Oligoflexus sp.: one gene and its partner. The protein of the gene in region 1 interacts with the protein of each later gene in a pairwise test. Links are inferred from orthologs where the notes say so. Each region holds a gene or a part of one and is shown in the gene's direction. Other genes may lie near its edges.

Region 1 (3,230 bases):
TCCGGCGTCATGTCTGTGAAGCGCATAAGCTGGGCCATTCCAAGGACGCCATTCATTGGGGCACGGACTTCATGGCTCATATTCGCCAGAAATTCGCTTTTGGTTTGCGTGGCCTTCAGAGCTTCATCGCGTGATTTTTCCAGCTCACGCAGCGTGCCCTGCGTTGTTTCCTGATGCCTTTGGATGGCCTTTCTGAGTTCATCCACTTCGTTCCCATCCTGCTCCGATCCATCACCGGCTCCGCCGAGTGTTTCGGTCATCTTCCGCAGAGGCTCTGTGATGCGATGAGCAAGTCCGACGCAAAACGCGATGGTGATGACGACGAGCGCGAGGCTGATGATGAGGAGCAGGATCGAGGCATCATGCAAGGGACGGAGGAACTCAGGATCATTCGCCCCATAACGGCAGCTGATATCCAGCTCCCGCATCATACTCGTCTGGTACGGCAGGGCTTGGCCACCGACGAAGTCGCCGGTTTGAAAGAAATTGTGTCCGCCTTGTTCAAAGGCATAGAGGAGAGTGGTGCGTCTTTGAAAGAATTGCTGGAGCACGACCGTAAAATCAAAGAACGCCGCGACGGCGCCGATGATCGTCTCTCCATTCTTGATGGGCACGATCAGGATATAATCGCCGCGCGCGGCTTCGAGTCGACGCAGAATTTGCCCTTTGTGCAGAACAGTGTGAATATCCTCCGCGGCGGGATCTTTCCGTTCAGGCGGGTTCAGCGATTCAGGACGGATCGTTTGAACGACCTGGCCCGAATGATCCAGGAACATGAGCCCACGCGTCTCACGGTGGAGCATGAGGTCAGCCATGAGCGCCCTCTGCAGTTCCTTGCGACGATGCGGCTGTGAAAAGCTATGCCGGGCCAGACGCAGCACCTCTTCTTCAAGACTACGCAGATGCATATCCACAAGGTCAAGCCGATTGCCGGCTTCTTCCGTGGCCCGCGTGAGGAGCTCGTTATTCAATTGTCTCTTCATCATCAAGGCCGCGCTGCCGGACAGAAGGATCGAGGCGACGCTGATCCATGCCACCCATTGCAGCAGGAGCTGCCTTGCGATGGGCAGACGTTCAAAGGTTTTGTGGAAACCCGGGAAAGTCATGGTTGACCTGTCTTGTGCCTGGCAAACTTGTCCTAAGGGGTCTATCGGAATCGGAAGCCAAGTCTTAACTCACTGAAATCATTCTTCTTGGACAGGAAGTCTTGGCATTGGGACGCAGTTGGGCTAGAAATTGGGGCCTCTGTTTGCAAAGGAATTATCATGGGTTTCAAACCGCGTTCCACGCCGATCATTGCCAGCAAAAGCCCCATCCAGGTCACAGAAAAAAGACCTGAGCTTTTGTACTGTGGCCTTCATATCTGTGAAACCCTGGTGCGACTGCGGAAGGATGATATCATTCGGGTTTATTGCACCCAGGAGCAACTCGGAATCTTTGGCGAGCTGCTTCGCTGGTGTGCCCAGCAGAAGAAGGCTTACCATATCGTAAGTCCCGCGGACCTCGAAAAGATCACGAGCTCCGTTCATCATGAAGGCGTGGCTATCCTCGCCCGTGCGCCTGTGCATGGAAGCGAGCTGGCTCTTCGCAAAAGACTGGAGCTTTTCCCGCAGCCTTTTATCTTTTTGGATGGCGTGCAGAATCCCCACAACATCGGCACCATCATGCGGGTGATGGCGCATTTCGGATGGAGGACGCTGGCTGGTCATCAGCAGCTGCCGCCACTTTCCGCAGCCACGGCAAGGGTCAGCGAAGGGGGAGCGGAATTCGTCGAGACCTTTGTCCTGAATGATGCCCTGAACTTCCTCTCGTCCTTGCGGCAGCTCGGCTATCGCATCGTGGGGACATCGAGCCATGCGCGTACGTCTCTTTACGCGCAGCCCTTGGCCCGCAAGCTCTGCCTTGTCATGGGGCATGAAGTGCACGGCGCTTCGCCTGAAATTGAAGCCTTGTTTGATGATGCGATCGTTATTCCAGGGACGGGCGCGGTCGAGAGCTTGAACGTCTCGGTGGCCACAGGGCTTATGCTCGGGGAATACAGCCGGCAGCATGGCATTCGGGATGCAGACGGCTGAACCTTATATCTTCAGCATTTTCGTGCCTTCCACATAGGTCGTCATTTCCAGATCCTTGCCGGATGCTTCCTGCAGACGTTTCACAATGTCAGCGATCCGGTCCAGGGATTGAGTCAGCTTTTCGAAGCGGATGCGATCCATGCCGTCAAGGCCGCGCGAGATGGTTCCCGTTGCTATCATCAGTGCATTGTTGATTTCATGGTTGTAGGTCGTGATCAAAGCCCGAACGGCCTCCGCTTTTTTCATCTTTTCCTGGATTGTCGACAGATCACGCAGCTGAAGGTGCGTGCGCAGGCGTGATTGGGCGATATCAAAATCCACGGGCTTGGTCACATAATCATTGGCCCCCAGACGCAGCGCCTGGACTGTGGTTTCGGTATCCGTCTTGCCCGTCGCCATGATCACGGGCAGCTGCAGAATGCTGGATGTCTGGCGGATTTTGGTGAGGACTTCCAATCCGGAAATACCGGGCAGCTCGATATCCAGCAAAACCGCATCAATCGTTTTATCCTGATTCAGGATCTGCAGGCAGGTCTCGCCTGTTTCACAGGCAAGGGTCTGAAAGCCTGCCTTGCGCAGCTGCAAAGACTCGATATCCCGAAGAACGAGCGAATCTTCCACGACCAGAATCTTGTGCTGAGCTGTCATCAGGCCACATCCTTTCTGGACGGGCTGCGATCGTCAATCAGCTTCTTCAGTTCCACTTTGAGAAGCTCAGTGAGATTTTCAACCCTTTTGAGAAGTGCATTCAATTCTTCCAGGCGGCCTTCCTTGCCTGCCAGTTCCAGGTTGCGATTGGCTTCGACCAGAGCGTGCGCCGCAAAGAGCGAGGTCATGCCCTTAAGAGTATGGGCCGTCCTGCCTACCGAGGCAGCGTCGGCGCGCTCGACCTCGCTGCGAAGCCGCAGCATCATGCCATCAATCTCTTCAAAATAGCGGTGGATGGCTGTCTGAATCAGATCGCTGTCATCCCCGAGCCCCATCGAGAAAGCCTTGAAGTCCATGATGGGTGCAGCCGGATTCGCAGCTGGAATTTCCGCGGGCCGGGTCCGGGCATAACCAACGGTGCGAACCAGGATATCACTCGAAATCGGTTTGACGATCAGGTGATCCATGCCGGACTCCAGGGCTTTGTCGCGAGCCTCTTCCATCGCA
Region 2 (3,106 bases), on another replicon or contig:
CGGTGGAAGCTGCGGATCTGGAATGGGCCGCTAAAGCCAGCGGGGATTGGGGACTCGCCAGCTACTCACCGATCGGGCAGACCCTTTTTCAAATTCAATTCAATAAGCAAAAGCAAAGCTTCGAGGCCACCGGCCGCGGCGGCAACTGGCTGGAGAGCGTGACGATCACGCGCGAAGGCTTTTTGCGGTATAAAGGCCAAAAACTGGGTCTGAAGCCGGATGAGTTCCCCTGCTTTTTCTCGGGACATTTGCCACGCGGCTGGCTGCGCCAGGTGGTATCCTATAAGGCGGACGCCGACGGACTTCATCTGGCCGTTCAGGACCAGGAACGCCTGACAGAGGTGACGATCGCCAAGCATGGCAGTGACAGCCCCTGGGCCTGGCAGTCCACTTCGAACTGGGATGTTTACTGGGGCCTGCGCAAGGAATCGGTGCAGCTGCAAAGCCGCAGGGATGCGAGCATGGTCCTGACCGCTGAGAATCTGCAGGGCATCGAATGCCGTTGGTCCCCCAAAGAGGAGGAGTGAGTTTTGAAACTGCTCGAAGCTCTGGAAGACGCTGGTTACATCACCTCCACCAACGTGCGCATGCTGGGCATGTACGCGGAAAAATGGAAGGTCACCACCTACGAGGCCCTGCTCGAAACGCATATCATGGCGGAACACAGCCTTGCCGATGCGATCGCCGAAGTTTTCAAACTCGACCGCCTCTATAGCTTCGATGCCTCGGATGTGGACTCGGAGGCTCTGGCCATGATCTCCTGGCCCGAGGCGCAGGAATACAAGTGCTTCATCCCCTATCGCGATGATGATGGGACTTTTCAGGTCTGCATGCTCGATCCTTTGGATGAAAAGGTCCTGCAGTTTCTGGGTCAAAGGCTTCCGCGCTTTCGCCCGGTGATTATGGATCGGCGCATGATGTACCGCTCCATTGAAGAAGCGTATCCTTTGGAAAGACAGATTCCAACTCTCTTACAGCTCCCTTGATAAGGAAGAATCCCATGGTAAAAGTCGCGCTGACAGGAGGTGGCACGGCCGGTCACGTGATGCCACATATTGCCCTTCTGCCCCAGTATCGGAAGCTGGGCTGGGAGGTGTTCTACATCGGCTCGCGTGGTATCGAAAAGGAGCTGGCGACCAAGGCCGGGCTGACCTTTTACACAATTCAGACTGGCAAGCTGCGGCGTTACTTTTCCGTGGAAAACTTCGTCGATATCTTCCGTCTGGTCATCGGCGTGTTCCAGGCGCTTTTTCTTTTGTTCCGCAAAAGACCCGATCTCGTATTCAGCAAAGGCGGTTTCGTCAGCGTGCCGGTGGCGCTGGCGGCTTGGGTTCTAAGAATTCCCGTGGTTTCGCATGAATCGGATCTGACGCCCGGTCTTGCGAACCGCTTGATCAAACCCTTCTGCCGTTTGATCTTCTACTGCTTCCCTGAAACCGAGAGATATCTGACCGGCGTGCGTTCGGTTGCAGCGGGGATTCCTGTGCGTGAACAGCTTCTGCATGGCAGCCGCGAGCAGGGCGCGAAGATGTGCGGCTTCGATCCTGGTCGTCCAACCATGCTGGTGATGGGTGGCAGTTCCGGGGCCGAGCGAATCAACGCAGCTCTGCGTTCAGCCCTTCCGGAACTCGTTCCCACCTGGCAGATCATTCATCTGACCGGCAAAGGCAAGGGCATCGACTTCAAGCATCCGTCTTATGCCGCATTTGAATATGTGAATGAAGGACTCGAACATATCTTCGCTCTGGCTGATCTGGTCGTCACGCGGGCCGGCGCGAATTCCCTTTTCGAACTGAAGGCGCTGGCCAAACCCATGCTCCTGATTCCTCTGGAAATCGCCAGCCGCGGTGATCAGGTCGATAACGCCAAATCCTTCGCATCGCAGGGCTGGGCCCAGGTACTTCGCGAGACCGAGCTTTCACCGGCAACGCTGATCGCGGCCATAGAAAAGACCCGGCAGGAGGCTCCCGCGATGCAGGAGCGCCTCAGAAAGAGCGGCAGCGGCGAAGGTATTGCCAAGGTGATCTTCGATTATCTGCACAAGGTTTTGAATCTAAAGTAGACGAACGATCTGCAAGCCTTTGAGACTGCGGTGATGACGGTAAAACTTCAGGTAATCCAGGAAGTCCTCATCACCGACCTTCATCAGACTCACCGATGCATGCCGCAGAATGATCCTGCCATCCTTAAGAACCAGAAAACCCTGATGCGTGATATCAATGGCCGTGCCTATCGTACTGACCATATCAAAATTCGGCCTGACGAAGTTTGCGAGCAGCGCGCCTTTTTTTAATTCCTCGCGCAGCTTTTCAAGAGCCGCGGGCTTATCCAACAGGGCGCCGAAATCCACGTACCTCACCAGGGCCCACTCCGCTTCGCTTTTGGGATAGCGGCTCAGGAATTCCAACAGATTGGCGGGATGCTTTTTCTGATACCAGCCGCGACGGTCAATCAGAGTCTTCGCTTCGGAAAGCGGCAGGCCCAAAGTCGCCGTCACATCCTGAGCCCGCCCTTCTTTTTGATGATAGGGAAGCCAATCCACGGAAATGAAATGCAGACGTTCCGTGAAGTTCACCTGCCCACCGCGATAGCGCAGGCCTTGCAGGACCTTGGTCCAGTCCTGCCCGGCTTTGGCCCTGTGCATGGCCCACACCGTTTCCACGTAAGTCGTGCAATCAAAGGCATCCAGGCGGGCAATGGGATCGCTGTCCGGCGCGCCTGGGCCTTCACCGAGCGCATCTGTCTTAAAGCGTATATCCAGGAAAAAGGCGCTGATCGCGTCCAGGCTTTGACCCAGCGGAAGCGTGGGTGAGCCTGCCAAAAGCAGTGTGAACAGAGTCTCTTTGATCAAGGGCATGCTGGAAACCTGATGGAATGAATCGAGTGGCAGGAGCCTCTGGCTATCAGTTTAAAACAGAAGCATGGGGAAAGGGAAGGTCATCCCGTCCCGATCCCTTGAACGGTTTACTGAGCTTTTTCCTTGCCCATGGGCATGCCGCTGTCGTTGGTGGTGCGGGGAACACAGATCATGTGATCACCCTGCTTCACGAAGTTTTGATTCGCGGTGCAGTGTCGTGAATCCTTGGCCACTTTCGGATTGACGTTC

The links.
Region 2: the proteins of VFO10_RS03020 (region 1) and VFO10_RS24780 interact in binary tests that used the Escherichia coli proteins (3 or more experiments, as listed by UniProt). The link is inferred for Oligoflexus sp. from one-to-one orthologs.

Annotation. Positions count from the first base shown.
Region 1 is NZ_DASTAT010000017.1:75,926-79,155, reverse strand. The notes cover bases 260-3,170. They hold VFO10_RS03020 (TrmH family RNA methyltransferase), read left to right. Parts: upstream 260-1,265; coding sequence 1,266-2,075; downstream 2,076-3,170. Other genes in these bases: VFO10_RS03010 (response regulator), read right to left, coding at 2,723-3,170; VFO10_RS03015 (response regulator), read right to left, coding at 2,079-2,723; VFO10_RS03025 (hybrid sensor histidine kinase/response regulator), read right to left, coding at 260-1,106. Also shown: more of VFO10_RS03025, read right to left, coding at 1-259; more of VFO10_RS03010, read right to left, coding at 3,171-3,230.
Region 2 is NZ_DASTAT010000112.1:29,853-32,958, forward strand. The notes cover bases 245-3,031. They hold VFO10_RS24780 (undecaprenyldiphospho-muramoylpentapeptide beta-N-acetylglucosaminyltransferase), read left to right. Parts: upstream 245-1,000; coding sequence 1,001-2,062; downstream 2,063-3,031. Other genes in these bases: VFO10_RS24770 (hypothetical protein), read left to right, coding at 245-527; VFO10_RS24775 (hypothetical protein), read left to right, coding at 531-986; VFO10_RS24785 (N-acetylmuramoyl-L-alanine amidase-like domain-containing protein), read right to left, coding at 2,054-2,857; VFO10_RS24790 (hypothetical protein), read right to left, coding at 2,965-3,031. Outside these bases: more of VFO10_RS24770, read left to right, coding at 1-244; more of VFO10_RS24790, read right to left, coding at 3,032-3,106. UniProt on the Escherichia coli protein: Cell wall formation. Catalyzes the transfer of a GlcNAc subunit on undecaprenyl-pyrophosphoryl-MurNAc-pentapeptide (lipid intermediate I) to form undecaprenyl-pyrophosphoryl-MurNAc-(pentapeptide)GlcNAc (lipid intermediate II).